Regions from separate parts of the Enterobacter sp. ECC-219 genome, predicted to be linked through region 4. Evidence: predicted binding sites of a transcription regulator. Region 4 holds the regulator's gene; each other region holds the start of a gene.
The links. Region 4 encodes CRP, which controls carbon source genes, mostly activating them, when cyclic AMP is high. Its sites were predicted from a motif close to ATGTGANNNNNNTCACAT; they were not measured.
Positions count from the first base shown of each region.

Region 1 (4,214 bases), 400 kb from region 4:
TCAAATATTCAAATGCACGGGCGTTCTGAAAAGCGAACTTCAGGCGGCGTGCAATCAAACTTTTAGCAATGCCCGGCGGACCCAGCAGAAACACGCTTTCACCGCTCAGCGCCGCCAGCAGGCAAAGGCGAATGGCGTGGCTACGCTCGTAAAGGCCTTTCTCCAGCGCGCTGCTGAGGCGGGAAATTCTTTCTGCTAATAAATGTGAGTGAGCCATAATAGTTTTGCATCCTTTCGCCGTTGTGGCGGCCAATTGAAGCGAGTATAGACGTTTCAGTCAGGGCTGGTAATAGGCTGAAGTGCGGCGCAATTTTCTTTGCGCTACATTAATGCGGTTGCATTTAGGGGTACGATTTTGCAATGAATCGTGCATACTGTGCGCTTTTTGTGGACCAAGGGACAGGAACACATTTGTTATTTAAACGAAAAGACTAGTCTATGAGCACTGATAATAAGCAATCATTACCCGCAATTACGCTTGCGGCGATCGGGGTTGTCTACGGTGATATCGGCACCAGCCCGCTTTATACGCTTCGTGAATGTTTGTCCGGCCAGTTTGGCTTTGGTGTTGAGCGCGATGCCGTGTTTGGCTTCCTGTCCCTCATCTTCTGGCTGCTGATCCTGGTCGTTTCCGTTAAATATCTCTCCTTCGTTATGCGTGCAGATAACGCGGGCGAAGGCGGGATCCTGACCCTGATGTCTCTTGCCGGTCGCAATACCTCGGCCAGAATGACGTCCGTGCTGGTGATTATCGGCCTGATTGGCGGTAGCTTCTTCTATGGGGAAGTGGTGATAACACCGGCTATCTCAGTGCTCTCGGCGATAGAGGGGCTGGAAATTATCGCGCCACAGCTCGATTCATGGGTGGTTCCGCTGGCCATAATTGTCCTGACGCTGCTGTTCATGATCCAGAAACACGGTACCGGGCTGGTGGGCAAACTGTTTGCGCCGATTATGCTGGCCTGGTTCGTGATCCTGGCGGCGCTCGGCTTACGCAGCATTATCGCGAATCCGGACGTGCTGCATGCGCTAAACCCTTACTGGGCGGTGCATTTCTTCCTGGAATACAAAGTGGTTTCCTTCGTGGCGCTGGGGGCGGTCGTGCTCTCCATCACCGGTGTGGAAGCGCTGTATGCTGACATGGGGCACTTCGGAAAACTGCCGATCCGCGTGGCATGGTTTATTGTGGTGCTCCCTTCGCTGGTGCTGAACTACTTCGGTCAGGGCGCGCTGCTGCTTAAGAACCCGGAAGCGATTAAGAACCCGTTCTTCCTGCTGGCGCCTGACTGGGCGCTGGTGCCGATGCTCATTCTGGCCACGCTGGCGACCGTTATTGCCTCTCAGGCGGTGATTTCCGGGGTGTTCTCTTTGACCCGTCAGGCCGTTCGTCTGGGCTATCTCTCGCCAATGCGCATCATCCATACTTCAGAAATGGAGTCGGGCCAGATCTACATCCCGTTCGTTAACTGGCTGCTCTATTTTGCTGTTGTGATTGTGATTGTCAGCTTCGAGCACTCCAGTAACCTGGCCGCGGCCTACGGTATTGCGGTCACAGGTACTATGGTGCTGACGTCGCTTCTCTCCACCACGGTGGCGTACCGAAACTGGCACTGGAATAAATTCCTCGTGGCGATGATTCTGGTGGGCTTCCTGTGCATCGACGTGCCGCTGTTCTCTGCCAACCTCGACAAGATTGTCTCCGGCGGCTGGCTGCCGCTGACGCTGGGCCTGGTGATGTTCATTGTCATGACCACGTGGAAGAGCGAGCGCTTCCGTCTGCTGCGCCGCATGCACGAGCACGGCAATTCTCTTGAGGCGATGATCGCATCGCTGGAGAAATCACCGCCGGTTCGCGTGCCGGGCACCGCGGTTTATATGTCTCGTGCCCTGAATGTAATCCCGTTCGCGCTAATGCATAACCTCAAGCACAACAAGGTTCTGCACGAGCGCGTGATCCTGCTGACGCTACGTACAGAAGATGCGCCGTACGTTCACAACGTGCGTCGCGTTCAGATTGAGCAGCTGTCCCCGACCTTCTGGCGCGTGGTGGCAAGCTACGGCTGGCGCGAAACGCCTAACGTGGAAGAGGTGTTCCACCGCTGCGGTCTGGAAGGGTTGAGCTGCCGGATGATGGAGACGTCGTTCTTTATGTCGCACGAGTCGCTGATCATCGGCAAGCGCCCGTGGTATCTGCGCCTGCGCGGCAAGCTGTACCTGATCCTGCAGCGTAACGCCCTGCGCGCGCCTGACCAGTTTGAGATCCCGCCTAACCGCGTGATTGAGCTGGGAACGCAGGTCGAGATTTAAGTCTTTGTGCGGCCTGATGCCCTCAGCCCGACCTTCTCCCACAGGGCTGAGGGATCCCCACAAAATAATGTTTGCATGGACGACCCCCTCTCCCTTGAGGGAGAGGGGGCAAACATAAAAAACGGTAACCCTGGGGTTACCGTTTTGCATTTACCTCCACTACATTTCACTTAGCGAAACGTTTCGACGTTGATCACAATTCCGTTACGTCATGGTGGTTTTCTGAACACTCTTGCGTCTACACTCTTTTTAGCGAAACGTTTCGCTAGTGGAGCAAGAAAATGAAGAAAGGCACGGTTCTCAACTCAGAAATCTCATCGGTTATTTCCCGTCTTGGGCATACCGATACGCTGGTGGTTTGCGACGCAGGCTTACCGGTTCCGCGCAGCACAACCCGTATTGATATGGCGTTAACGCAGGGTGTTCCCTCGTTTATGCAGGTACTGGAAGTCGTGACGACGGAGATGCAGGTTGAGGCGGTCATTCTCGCGGCGGAAATCAAACAACATAATCCGCAACTCCACGAAACGTTGCTCAGCCACATTGAGCAACTGCAACAACACCAGGGAAACACCATAGAAATTCGTTACACAACGCACGAGCAGTTCAAACAACAAACCGCAGACAGTCAGGCGGTGATTCGCAGCGGGGAGTGTTCCCCGTATGCGAATATTATTCTCTGTGCTGGCGTTACCTTCTGAGGCCATCATGGAAGCATTACTGCAACTTAAAGGGATCGATAAGTCGTTCCCGGGCGTAAAAGCCCTCTCCGGCGCGGCGCTGAACGTCTACCCCGGGCGCGTGATGGCGCTGGTGGGGGAAAACGGCGCCGGCAAATCCACCATGATGAAAGTGCTGACCGGGATCTACCAGCGCGATGCCGGTTCGTTGCTATGGCTGGGCAAAGAGACCATCTTTAACGGCCCGAAATCTTCACAGGAAGCGGGCATCGGCATTATTCACCAGGAGCTGAACCTAATCCCGCAGCTCACTATTGCAGAGAATATCTTCCTCGGCCGCGAGTTTGTGAACAGGTTCGGCAAAATCGACTGGAAAACCATGTACGCCGAAGCGGATAAACTCCTGGCGAAGCTGAACCTGCGCTTTAAAAGCGACCGCCTGGTGGGCGATCTCTCCATCGGCGATCAGCAGATGGTGGAAATCGCGAAGGTGCTGAGCTTTGAGTCGAAGGTCATCATTATGGACGAACCGACCGACGCCCTGACCGATACCGAAACCGAATCTCTCTTCCGCGTTATCCGCGAGCTGAAAACGCAGGGGCGCGGGATTGTCTATATTTCTCACCGCATGAAAGAGATCTTCGAAATCTGCGATGACGTCACTGTCTTCCGCGACGGGCAGTTTATTGCCGAGCGCGAAGTGGCCACACTGACCGAAGATACGCTCATCGAAATGATGGTGGGACGTAAGCTCGAAGATCAGTATCCGCATCTGGATAAAGCGCCGGGTGAGATCCGCCTGAAGGTGGACAACCTCTGCGGTCCGGGCGTGAACGACGTGACCTTTACCCTTCGACAGGGCGAGATCCTGGGCGTGGCGGGCCTGATGGGAGCAGGACGTACCGAGCTGATGAAAGTGTTGTACGGCGCACTGCCGCGCACCAGCGGTTATGTCACCCTCGACGGTCATGAAGTGGTGACCCGCTCGCCGCAGGACGGCCTGGCGAACGGCATCGTCTATATATCCGAAGACCGTAAGCGCGACGGCTTAGTGCTGGGTATGTCGGTAAAAGAGAACATGTCGCTTACCGCGCTGCGCTATTTCAGCCATAGCGGTGGGAGCCTGAAGCATAAAGACGAGCAGCAGGCGGTCAGCGATTTTATCCGTCTCTTCAACGTCAAAACCCCGTCGATGGAGCAGGCGATTGGCCTGTTGTCCGGCGGGAA
Region 1 is NZ_CP143680.1:607,407-611,620, reverse strand. It holds gene ravA (ATPase RavA) at 1-217, opposite strand, end outside; gene kup (low affinity potassium transporter Kup) at 439-2,307, shown strand; gene rbsD (D-ribose pyranase) at 2,589-3,008, shown strand; gene rbsA (ribose ABC transporter ATP-binding protein RbsA) at 3,016-4,214, shown strand, end outside.
Region 1: rbsD (D-ribose pyranase) is a predicted target of CRP. The motif match lies at 2,489-2,506, and genes of this name have one in related genera.

Region 2 (4,214 bases), 2.3 Mb from region 4:
GAGCCAGCACGGTGTTAGTGAAGTCTGGCGCAGCGGTTTGAGAGACGATCGCGTCTATGTCCGCCCGCTTCTGACGAAGCGCTTCATCGAAGGCCGGACGATAGTGCTCGTCTTTGATGGTATCAAAATGGGGTGCCTGATAGGGCAACAGGCTGATGTCAAAAAAAGGATTCGTGGCCGTCATCTTTCACTCCTCAGAACGGGTATCCTCCCAGAGTAGGCCAGGCCGCCATCGCCTGCAACGCCGTCATACAAATGTTGCCTTAACGCACCCTCTGCGACCGTGCTATGTTAGTACAACACAAAAAGCGTTGAGGAACAGTGAGATGATTATTTTAGTTACCGGGGCAACGGCGGGTTTTGGTGAAAGCATCACGCGTCGCTTCGTCGCCAACGGACACAAGGTTATTGCAACCGGCCGTCGTCAGGAGCGCCTGCAGGAGCTGAAGGACGAATTAGGTGGCAGCATCCTGACCGCACAGCTGGACGTGCGTAACCGCGCGGCCATTGAAGAGATGATTGCTAACCTGCCGGCAGAGTGGCGCGCCATCGACGTACTGGTCAACAATGCCGGTCTGGCGCTGGGCATGGAGCCTGCCCACAAAGCCAGCGTTGAGGACTGGGAAAACATGATCGACACCAACAACAAAGGGCTGGTGTACATGACCCGCGCGGTGCTGCCGGGCATGGTGGAGCGCAACCGCGGCCACATTATCAACATCGGTTCTACCGCCGGGAGCTGGCCTTACGCGGGCGGTAACGTCTACGGCGCAACCAAAGCCTTTGTTCGCCAGTTCAGCCTGAACCTGCGTACCGATCTGCACGGCACCGCCATTCGCGTCACCGATATCGAACCGGGCCTGGTAGGCGGCACCGAATTCTCCAACGTGCGCTTCAAGGGTGATGACGCGAAAGCGGATAAAACCTACGAAAACGCCAACGCGTTGACGCCGGAAGATGTGACCGAAACGGTCTGGTGGGTGGCAACGCTGCCAAAACACGTCAACATCAATACCGTAGAGATGATGCCGGTCAGCCAGAGTTTTGCCGGACTTAGCGTCCATCGTGGCTAAATATGCCCTTCCCGGCCTGCGGGCCGGGTCTGTTTCGGGTTGTAAAAGAATGGTAGTATGTTCAGGCTAACTCTCTGAGAACTGACAACTCATGGCCGCTGAATCGCAACTCAATCCCACCCAGCCCGTAAACCAGCAAATCTATCGCATTTTGCGACGTGATATTGTCCATTGCCTGATCCCGCCGGGAACGCCGCTTTCTGAAAAAGAGGTCTCCGTGCGTTTTGACGTGTCCCGCCAGCCGGTGCGTGAAGCGTTTATTAAGCTTGCTGAGAACGGCCTGATTCAGATCCGCCCGCAGCGCGGCAGCTACGTGAACAAAATTTCACTCTCTCAGGTGCGCAACGGCTGTTTCGTCCGCCAGGCGATTGAATGCGCGGTGGTGCGCCGTGCTGCAACGCTTATTAATGACAACCAGTGTTACCTGCTGGAGCAAAACCTGCATCAGCAGCGCATTGCGATTGACCGTAAGCAGCTCAACGATTTCTTCCAGCTTGATGACGAGTTTCACCAGAAGCTGGCGCAAATTGCGGACTGCCAGCTGGCCTGGGATACCATCGAGAACATCAAGGCCACCATTGACCGGGTGCGCTATATGAGCCTCGATCACGTCTCCCCGCCGGAAATGCTGCTCCGACAGCATCACGATATTTTCAGCGCGCTGGAAAAACGCGACCCGGACGGCGTGGAAAAAGCGATGACGCTGCATCTGCAGGAGATCGGCGAATCCGTGCAGCTTATTCGTCAGGAAAATAGCGAGTGGTTTAGCGAAGAGTGATATTTGCCGCCCCATTCGCGGGCGGCGTTGTGATTAGCGAACGACTAACACCGGGATGGTGGCGTAGCGCAGAATAGATTCTGCATTTGATCCCAGCAGATGGGTAGTGATGCCCGGATTTTTCGACCCGATGACAATCACGTCATATTCCCCCTCTTTGCTCAGCCTGATAATTTCATCGCGGACGTTACCAAAACGAACCAGAGAGTGAATATTTTCCGCAGAGATATCGAACAGTCTTTTTAACGCGTTCATTTTCTTCGCGGATTCCGCGGTCATATACTCTTCAAACTTTTTAATATCGGCGTTGAATCCGCGCAGCAGAGACCGGCTGCTGGCTGGCAGAATATTGACCAGGGTAATCGACGCGCCCTCAGCCTTCGCGAGGTTAGCCGCGTGGCGAACCGCTTTGTCGCTCAAATCCATTTCAAACACGTCAACAGGCATCAAAATCTTCTTATACATAAGCCTGACTCCTTATTCCGATGAAGGGTTATTTCCTGTACCCAGAATGGCATCGGGAATATAAACCAACCCTCAACGCTTCCTCTTCGAAACTATAAACAAATGAAAATAACGGTCTGCTTTGTAAATTGGCGTTGTTAACCGTCAGCACCCCACGGAATAAAGAAAAAAGTGTGAGTTTGATCAAAAACAAAAACATAGCTGGCAGACAGGCGTATTTATAGTGCCCCGTGAACGGCAAAAGCTGTAATAGCGCCGTAACGGATAGTTTAGAGAGGAGAATATACCATGTTGACATACGACCGTAACCGCAATGCAATCACCACCGGCAGCCGCGTCATGATTAGCGGCACCGGCAAAACCGGCGTGATTAAGGCAATCCACAGCGACGGGCTCGATGCCGCGCAGGTGCGCCGTGGCAAAACGGTGGAAGTGGAAGGATGCGAAGGTAAGTTCGAACCAATTGAACTGATTCGTCTGGGTATGCACTAAATTGTGCGCCAACATGCCGCCGCGAACGGCGGCATGTGTTGAATTACAGATGTGACACGCACTCCGCCACCGTGTTCTTTGCCCCCTTCTGCAGCAGCGTCAGATATGCGCTCATCACGGCGTCTGTGAAGGCTTTTTCTCGCGGCAACTCTTTCCCAAAAATGGACTCAATGCCGAGCAGCGCGTTAACCCGGTTTTCCCCTTCGGCACTCCCTTTCACCGCCGCCTGAATCACCGCCAGCTGCGGATCACTCACATCGATGGCATTACCCTGCTCGTCAACGCCGCCGACATAGCGCATCCACCCTGCCACGCCCAGCGCCATGAGTGGGAAAGGCGTCTGGTGCACCAGGTGCCAGCGTACGGAGTCCAGCATACGCTGCGGAAGCTTCTGGCTGCCGTCCATCGCAATTTGCCAGGTGCGGTGACGCAGGGCCGGGTTGCTGTAACGGGCAATCAGCAGGTCAGCGTAGCGTTCTAAATCGACGCCCTTCACTTTCAGGGTCGGCGCCTGCTCGTTGAGCATCAGCGCGTGGGCGGCGACGCGGTAGCTCTCATCTTCCATACAGTCGTTGATATGCTGGTATCCGGCCAGATAGCCCAGGTACGCCAGGAACGAGTGGCTGCCATTGAGCATGCGCAGCTTCATCTCTTCAAACGGGATCACGTCTGAAACCAGCTCGGCGCCCGCTTTTTCCCACTCGGGGCGCCCTGCCACAAAGTTATCTTCGATCACCCACTGGCGGAACGGTTCACAGGCCACCGCCGCCGGATCACGCACGCCGGTCAGCTTTTCGATTTTATCCAGCGTATCGGGAGTAACCGCCGGCACGATACGATCCACCATGGTTGACGGGAAGGTGACGTTTGCCTCGATCCAGTCCGCCAGCTCGCCGTCTACCGCCCGGGCGTATGCGCAGGTCACGTTGCGCATCACGTGGCCGTTCTCCGGCATGTTGTCGCAGGACATCACGCTAAACGCAGGCAGACCCGCCGCTTTGCGACGCGCCAGCGCTTCCACCACCACCCCGGGCGCGGATTTGGGCTGGTGCGGGTTTTGCAGGTCGGCAACGATAAACGGGTGATCGAGCATCAGTTGCCCCGTCGCCGGCGAGTGGCAGTACCCCTTCTCGGTGATGGTCAGCGAAACAATCGCCACCTGAGGTTCACACATCGCTGCCAGCACGCTCTCCAGGCCGTCAACCTGCGCGTGCAGTGCCTTTTTGACTACGCCAACCACGCGGGAGGTCCAGGCATCGGCAGACATTTCCGCCACGGTGTAGAGATTATCCTGCGCGTTCAGATCGGCAATCTGCTGCTCGCCACCAATCAGGTTAACCTCACAGTAGCCCCAGTCGCTGGTGTGTTCAGCCGCGAGGATATCGGCATACACCGCCTGATGCGCG
Region 2 is NZ_CP143680.1:2,911,568-2,915,781, reverse strand. It holds gene dcp (peptidyl-dipeptidase Dcp) at 1-184, opposite strand, end outside; gene ydfG (bifunctional NADP-dependent 3-hydroxy acid dehydrogenase/3-hydroxypropionate dehydrogenase YdfG) at 327-1,073, shown strand; gene V1603_RS13865 (GntR family transcriptional regulator) at 1,165-1,851, shown strand; gene V1603_RS13860 (universal stress protein) at 1,885-2,316, opposite strand; gene ydfZ (putative selenium delivery protein YdfZ) at 2,605-2,808, shown strand; gene V1603_RS13850 (mannitol dehydrogenase family protein) at 2,852-4,214, opposite strand, start outside.
Region 2: ydfZ (putative selenium delivery protein YdfZ) is a predicted target of CRP. The motif match lies at 2,488-2,505, and genes of this name have one in related genera.

Region 3 (4,214 bases), 100 kb from region 4:
GATGCACAGCAATGATTTGACGTGGGCAGGTAATTGCCTCACTCTCAATAAATACGATCTTTATACCGCCACGGGCGGCAACGAACGAGTAGCAATACGATGAGTCTGAACCTGGTAAGTGAACATTTGCTCGCAGCGAACGGCCTGAGCCATCAGGACCTGTTCTCCATTCTTGGTCAACTGACCGAACGCCGTCTCGACTACGGCGACCTTTATTTCCAGTCGAGCTATCACGAATCCTGGGTTTTAGAAGACAGCATCATCAAAGATGGCTCTTACAACATCGACCAGGGCGTCGGCGTGCGTGCCGTGAGCGGCGAAAAAACCGGTTTTGCCTATGCCGACCAGATAAGCCTGGCCGCGCTTGAGCAGAGCGCGCAGGCCGCGCGTACCATTGTGCGCGATGCCGGCGATGGTCGCGTGAAAACTCTGGGTGAAGTGCAGCACTCTGCGCTCTATACCAGCATCGATCCGCTGCAGAGCATGAGCCGTGAAGAGAAGCTGGACATTCTGCGCCGCGTGGACAAAGTGGCGCGTGCCGCCGACAAACGCGTGCAGGAAGTCTCCGCCAGCCTGAGTGGTGTGTATGAACTGATTCTGGTGGCGGCAACGGACGGTACGCTGGCGGCCGATGTGCGTCCGCTGGTGCGTCTTTCAATCAGCGTGCAGGTCGATGACGACGGCAAACGCGAGCGCGGCTCAAGCGGCGGCGGCGGCCGTTTCGGCTATGACTGGTTCCTGGGCGACGTTGACGGCGAAGCGCGCGCTGACGCGTGGGCAAAAGAAGCCGTGCGCATGGCGCTGGTGAACTTGAATGCCGTCGCGGCGCCAGCCGGAACACTCCCGGTGGTGCTGGGCGCAGGCTGGCCGGGCGTGCTGCTGCACGAGGCGGTGGGCCACGGTCTGGAAGGCGATTTTAACCGTCGCGGAACGTCCGTGTTCAGCGGCCAGATCGGGCAGCTCGTCTCCTCTGAGCTTTGCACCGTGGTGGATGATGGTACCATGCGCGATCGTCGCGGCTCGGTGGCTATCGACGATGAAGGTACGCCAGGCCAGTACAACGTGCTGATCGAAAACGGCGTGCTGAAAGGCTATATGCAGGACAAACTCAACGCGCGCCTGATGGGCGTAGCGCCAACGGGTAACGGCCGTCGTGAATCCTACGCGCACCTGCCGATGCCGCGCATGACCAACACCTACATGTTACCGGGCAAATCCACACCGCAGGAGATTATCGAATCCGTGGACTACGGTATCTTTGCGCCAAACTTTGGCGGCGGCCAGGTGGACATCACTTCCGGTAAGTTTGTTTTCTCCACGTCAGAAGCGTATCTGATCGAGAAAGGAAAAGTGACCAAAGCGGTCAAAGGTGCGACGCTGATTGGCTCCGGTATTGAAGCCATGCAGCAGATCTCCATGGTCGGCAACGATCTGAAGCTGGATAACGGCGTGGGCGTCTGCGGTAAAGAGGGCCAGAGCCTGCCGGTTGGCGTGGGCCAGCCAACGCTGAAAGTGGACAACCTGACGGTGGGCGGCACGGCGTAATTTTCTCCCCCCTCACCCCGGCCCTCTCCCCAAAGGGGCGAGGGAGAAAAGACCGCACGGAGCAGTCCCCTCTCCCCGTTGGGGAGAGGGTTAGGGTGAGGGGAAAGACCTATTCTTTCCTTCTTCCCCGCATCCCCTGAAACAGCTCCGCCACGTCCACAAAATACTCGGTCAGATAGTTAATACACACCTGTACCTTGAGCGGGAGTTTGTCTTTTTCGGTATACAGGGCGTACACCGGACGCGGATCGGACTGGTAGCGCGGGAAGAGGATCTCCAGCACGCCACTGTTGATCTCGTTGATCACCCACATTAACGGCACGTAGGCGATCCCGGCACCGGCCACCAGCCAGCGCGAAATGGTCATCGGATCATTAGTAACAAACCGTCCTTCCGGCAGCAGTTTGGTAGAGATCCCTTCCGGTGCAATCAGCTCAAATTCATTATCGGGCCGCACGCTGTACTCCAGCCACGAGTGGTTGGTGAGATCGGCGGGTTTCTCCGGAACGCCGTACTGCGCCAGATAGCTTTTCGAGGCGCAGACGACCATCGGCATGCTGCCCAGCCTGCGCGAGAACAGGCTGGAATCCTGCAGAGCGCCGACGCGGATCACCACGTCCAGCCCGTCGGCAATCAGGTCCGGCGCGGGAATGCCCGTCACCAGATTTACCGTTAATCCTGGATACTCCTTCAGCATGTCTGCCGTCATGGCAGCAAGAACATTTTGTGCCATAGTTGAAGAACACCCGATGCGCAGCGTGCCGATGGGGGTGTTGTTGAAGGCATAGAGCTGCTCATGAACATCCTGCACTTCATGCATCATGCGTCGGCAACCCTGATAGTAAATTTTACCCGCTTCCGTCAGCCCAATGCTGCGGGTACTGCGGTTGAGCAGCTTAACCTGAAGCTCATCTTCCAGTTTGGACACCGTCTGGCTGATGGATGAGACGCTCATCTGAAGCTGGCGTGCTGCGGCGGTAAACGAGCCCAGTTCAACCACTTTGGCAAAGACCGACATGCGTTTTAAACGTTCCATTGTTCACTCTGGCTTAAAAGTGATTTAGATCACATATTATAGATAACAGCATAACAGTTACGTTAATATATTATTAATTACATAACGGCTGCGCCATTCTCGCCCGGCGTTTCTTGCTCTCCTGCGGTGGCGTGCGCTAAAAAATTCTGAAGCCTGCACTCTCTCTTATCAAGGTTAACATGAGTCTGTTTCCCGTTATCGTGGTGTTCGGTCTGTCGTTCCCACCGATATTTTTCGAGCTTCTTTTATCACTGGCGATCTTCTGGCTGGTGCGCAAGGTGCTGGTCCCTACCGGGATCTACGATTTTGTCTGGCACCCTGCATTGTTCAATACCGCGCTGTATTGCTGCCTGTTTTACCTGATATCGCGCATGTTTGTCTGAGGTTGATGTGAAAACGCTAACAAGAAAAATCTCCCGCACTGCCATCACAATGGCGCTGGTTATCCTCGCCTTCATCGCTATTTTCCGTGCCTGGGTCTACTACACCGAATCACCGTGGACGCGTGATGCACGCTTCAGCGCCGACGTGGTGGCAATAGCCCCTGACGTGGCCGGTCTTATCACGGCTGTCAACGTTCACGATAACCAGCTCGTGAAAAAAGATCAGGTCCTGTTCACCATCGACCAGCCTCGCTACCAGAAAGCGCTGGAGGAAGCGGAAGCCGACGTGGCCTATTACCAGGCGCTGGCCGCTGAGAAACGCCGCGAGGCGGGTCGTCGTAACCAGCTGGGCGTACAGGCCATGTCCCGCGAAGAGATAGACCAGTCCAACAACGTGCTGCAAACCGTGCTGCACCAACTGGCGAAAGCGCAGGCAACGCGCGATCTGGCGAAGCTCGACCTGGAGCGTACCGTGATCCGCGCGCCAGCCGATGGCTGGGTGACCAACCTCAACGTTTATGCCGGGGAGTTCATTACCCGCGGCTCAACCGCCGTGGCGCTGGTTAAGCAGAACTCCTTCTACGTGCTCGCCTATATGGAAGAGACCAAGCTGGAGGGGGTTCGTCCTGGTTACCGGGCTGAAGTCACGCCGCTTGGCAGCAACCGCGTCTTTAAGGGCACCGTCGACAGCGTTGCCGCAGGGGTAACCAACTCCAGCAGCTCTAACGATGCCAAAGGGATGGCGACGGTGGACTCCAACCTGGAGTGGGTGCGTCTGGCACAGCGCGTGCCGGTACGTATTCATCTGGATGAACAGCAGGGCAACTTGTGGCCAGCGGGCACTACCGCGACGGTGGTGATCACCGGCGAAAAAGATCGGGATGCCAGCCAGGATTCGCTCTTCCGTAAAATTGCCCACCGCCTGCGCGAGTTTGGTTAATCGCCATGGGTATCTTTTCCATCGCCAGCCAGCACATTCGCTTCGCCGTGAAGCTGGCGTGCGCCATTGTGCTGGCGCTGTTTGTCGGCTTCCATTTCCAGCTTGAAACCCCTCGCTGGGCGGTGCTCACCGCCGCGATTGTTGCGGCGGGCCCTGCCTTCGCCGCGGGCGGGGAGCCCTACTCTGGTGCGATCCGCTATCGCGGGATGCTGCGTATCATCGGAACCTTTATCGGCTGTTTCGCGGCGCTGACCATTATTATTCTGATGATCCGCACGCCGCTGCTGATGCTCATGGTGTGCTGTATCTG
Region 3 is NZ_CP143680.1:104,038-108,251, reverse strand. It holds gene yhdP (AsmA2 domain-containing protein YhdP) at 1-15, shown strand, start outside; gene tldD (metalloprotease TldD) at 100-1,545, shown strand; gene aaeR (HTH-type transcriptional activator AaeR) at 1,655-2,581, opposite strand; gene aaeX (p-hydroxybenzoic acid efflux pump operon protein AaeX) at 2,761-2,964, shown strand; gene aaeA (p-hydroxybenzoic acid efflux pump subunit AaeA) at 2,972-3,904, shown strand; gene aaeB (p-hydroxybenzoic acid efflux pump subunit AaeB) at 3,910-4,214, shown strand, end outside.
Region 3: aaeR (HTH-type transcriptional activator AaeR) is a predicted target of CRP. The motif match lies at 2,599-2,616, and genes of this name have one in related genera.

Region 4 (4,214 bases):
TCCGTTCGGCGGAGGTCGAAGGCGACAGCTTTCACCGCTATACGCGTCCGGAGATGGACATGGCGATCCGCAAGGCGCGCGATCTGGGTAAACACATCAGCTACTTCGGCCCGGAAGCCAATGATTTCGGTCTGCTGGAGCAAACCTTCCGCGAATACGGGCAGAGCGGTACCGGGCAGTCCCGAAAGTATCTTCACACCTACGATGAAGCCGTACCCTGGAACCAGGTACCAGGCACCTTTACCCCCTGGCAACCGCTGCCGGAACCCACCGATGTATTATTTTATGAAGGATTGCACGGCGGCGTGGTTACGCCTCAGCACGACGTGGCGCGCCACGTGGATCTGCTGGTCGGGGTGGTCCCTATCGTTAACCTGGAGTGGATCCAGAAGCTAACGCGTGACATGAGCGAGCGCGGCCATTCGCGCGAGGCGGTGATGGACTCCGTGGTGCGCTCCATGGAAGACTACATCAATTACCTCACGCCACAGTTCTCCCGCACCCACATTAACTTCCAGCGCGTGCCGACGGTGGACACCTCCAATCCGTTCGCGGCGAAAAGCATCCCGTCGCTGGACGAGAGCTTTGTGGTGATCCACTTCCGCAATCTTGAAGGCATTGATTACCCCTGGCTGCTGGCGATGCTGCAGGGCTCGTTTATTTCGCACATGAATACGTTAGTGGTGCCGGGTGGAAAAATGGGGCTGGCAATGGAGCTCATCATGACGCCGCTGGTTCAGCGGTTGATGGAAGGGAAGCAGATCGCGTAAAGATGTTCCCTCTCCCCGTGGGAGAGGGTTAGGGTGAGGGCATCAACACGCACGATGCCCCGTGAATCACACCTCAATCACTTCATACGAATGCGTAATTTTTACCGCTTTCTCCAGCATTAGCGCCACAGAGCAGTACTTCTCCGCAGACAGGTCCACCGCGCGTGAAACCGCCGCGTCTTTCAGCGCTTTCCCGGTGACAACAAAGTGCAGATTAATGTGGGTGAACAGGCGTGGCGCCTCTTCGCGACGTTCTGAGGTGAGTTTAACCTCGCAATCCGTTACGTCATGACGACCTTTTTGCAGAATCGACACCACGTCAATCGCGCTGCATCCACCTGCCGCCATCAGCACCATTTCCATTGGGCTCGGCGCTTTATCGCCGGAGTTACCATCCATCAAAATCTGGTGTCCTGACGCGGACTCCCCCAGGAACGTTAAACCTTCAACCCACTTCACGCGCGCTTGCATATTCATTAACTCCAACGTTGCATTTTTGGTGACAGATTACGCGTGCGTTACATTTCTCGCAATGGAAGGCGACCTGCATCATGCTGAAGCGAGACACCAGGAGACACGCGGCGAAAGCTATGCTAAAACACTCAGGATGCTACAGTAATACATTGACGTTACACATGTATGCAGAGGACATCAAACTTTACTGGCTGCGAAACGTTACGACAGCCGACTTCCCAGGGTATGGGTAAGAATTCGATTGCAACCCCAGAGTCCGGATGCATCTGATGACTCTGGTGACAGCTTATAACAGAGGATAACAGCGCATGGTGCTTGGCAAACCGCAAACAGACCCGACTCTCGAATGGTTCTTGTCTCATTGCCACATTCATAAGTACCCATCGAAGAGCACGCTGATTCACCAGGGTGAAAAAGCGGAAACGTTGTATTACATCGTCAAAGGCTCGGTGGCAGTGCTGATCAAAGATGAGGAAGGGAAAGAGATGATCCTTTCTTATCTGAACCAGGGCGATTTTATCGGTGAACTGGGCCTGTTTGAAGAAGGCCAGGAACGTAGCGCCTGGGTTCGTGCAAAGACAGCATGTGAAGTGGCTGAAATTTCTTACAAGAAATTCCGTCAGCTGATTCAGGTAAACCCTGACATCCTGATGCGTCTTTCTTCCCAGATGGCGCGCCGTCTGCAGGTGACGTCAGAGAAAGTGGGTAACCTCGCCTTCCTGGACGTGACCGGCCGTATCGCGCAAACCCTGCTGAACCTGGCGAAACAGCCAGACGCTATGACCCACCCGGACGGCATGCAAATTAAAATTACCCGTCAGGAAATTGGTCAGATCGTTGGTTGCTCCCGTGAAACAGTGGGCCGTATTCTGAAAATGCTGGAAGATCAAAACCTGATCTCCGCCCACGGTAAAACCATCGTGGTTTACGGAACCCGTTAATCCTGCTTAAACGGCGTGCCATCGCGAGGTGTCACGCCGTTTTTGTCTCTTTTCCCCATGTGGCGCAGGCTGATCTATCACCCGGAAGTTAACTACGCACTGCGACAAACGCTGGTGTTGTGTCTTCCTGTGGCCGTGGGCCTGCTCCTAGGTCATCTTCAGCAGGGCCTGCTGTTTTCCCTCGTGCCCGCCTGCTGCAACATCGCCGGTCTGGACACGCCGCATAAGCGCTTTTTCAAACGCCTGATTATCGGTGGCTGCCTGTTTGCAGGCTGTAGCCTCGCGGTGCAGCTGTTACTGGCTCGCGATATTCCCCTGCCACTGATCCTGACCGTGCTGGCGATGACCCTCGGCGTCACGGCGGAAATCAGCTCGCTGCACGCTCGCCTGCTTCCAGCGTCACTCATTGCGGCCATCTTTACCCTGAGCCTCGCCGGGAATATGCCCGTGTGGGAGCCGCTGCTGATCTACGCCCTCGGCACGCTGTGGTACGGGCTGTTTAACTGGTTCTGGTTCTGGCTATGGCGAGAGCAGCCGCTGCGAGAATCTCTGAGCCTGCTCTACGTGCAGCTTGCGGATTACTGCGAAGCCAAATACACCCTGCTCACCCAGCATACCGATCCGGAAAAATCCTTACCGCCGCTGCTGACGCGCCAGCAAAAAGTGGTGGATTTGATAAGCCAGTGCTATCAGCAGCTGCATATGCTCGCCGCAAACAAGAACCACGAGTACAAACGGCTGCTGCGTACCTTCCAGGTGGGGCTGGACCTTCAGGAGCATATCTCCGTTAGCCTTCATCACCCGCAGGAGGTGCAAAAGCTGGTTGAGCGCAGCCATGCCGAAGCGGTGATTCGCTGGAACGCGCAGACCGTCTCCGCGCGCCTGCGGGTGCTGGCTGACGATATACTTTATCACCGCTACCCCACGCGCTTTAACATGGACAAACAGCTCGGCGCGCTGGAGAAAATTGCCCGTCAGCACCCGGAAAATCCGGTCGGCCAGTTTGCCGCCTGGCACTTCAGCCGCATCGCCCGCGTGCTGCGCACCCAGCGACCGCTTTATCCCCGCGACCTGATGGCGGATAAACAAAAACGTCTGCCGCTGCTGCCGGCGCTCAAAAGCTATCTTTCTCTTAAATCGTCCGCCCTGCGCAACGCCGCACGAATTAGCGTCATGCTCAGTATCGCCAGCCTGATGGGCATGGCGCTGCACCTGCCGAAACCCTACTGGATCTTAATGACCGTGCTGTTTGTCACCCAGAACGGCTATGGCGCCACGCGGGTGCGCATTCTGCACCGGGCGGGCGGCACGATGGCGGGGCTGATTATTGCAGGCGTGACGCTGCACTTTCACGTGCCCGAGGGCTATACCCTGGCGGGCATGCTGGCTATCACCCTGGTGAGCTATCTAATCATTCGCAAAAACTACGGCTGGGCGATGGTGGGCTTTACGGTAACGGCGGTATATACCCTGCAACTGCTTACGCTTAACGGCGAACAGTTCATCGTTGCCCGCCTGATCGACACGCTGATTGGCTGCCTGATCGCCTTTGGCGGTATGGTCTGGCTGTGGCCACAGTGGCAGAGCGGGCTGCTGAGGCAAAACGCCCACGACGCGCTGGAGGCCGATCAGCAGGCCATTCGTCTGATCCTGAGCGACGATCCGCAGCCTTCCCCGCTTGCCTACGAACGTATGAAGGTCAACCAGGCGCATAACGCCCTCTTTAACTCGCTGAATCAGGCGATGCAGGAGCCGGGCTTTAATTCACATTATCTGGCGGATATGAAGCTGTGGGTGACGCACAGCCAGTTTATCGTCGAGCATATCAACGCCATGACGACGCTGGCGCGCGAGCACACGATGCTGACGCCGGGTCTGGCGCAGCGCTATTTGCAGTCGTGTGAAATTGCGTTGCAGAGGTGTCAGCAGCGTCTGGAGTATGACGCGCCGGGCGAATCGGGCGACTCAAACATTCTGGAAGCGCCGGAGACGTTAACCTACGGGCCGATGAGCACGCTGGAGCAGCATT
Region 4 is NZ_CP143680.1:208,822-213,035, forward strand. It holds gene V1603_RS01140 (phosphoribulokinase) at 1-770, shown strand, start outside; gene V1603_RS01145 (OsmC family protein) at 837-1,241, opposite strand; gene crp (cAMP-activated global transcriptional regulator CRP) at 1,553-2,185, shown strand; gene V1603_RS01155 (YccS/YhfK family putative transporter) at 2,243-4,214, shown strand, end outside.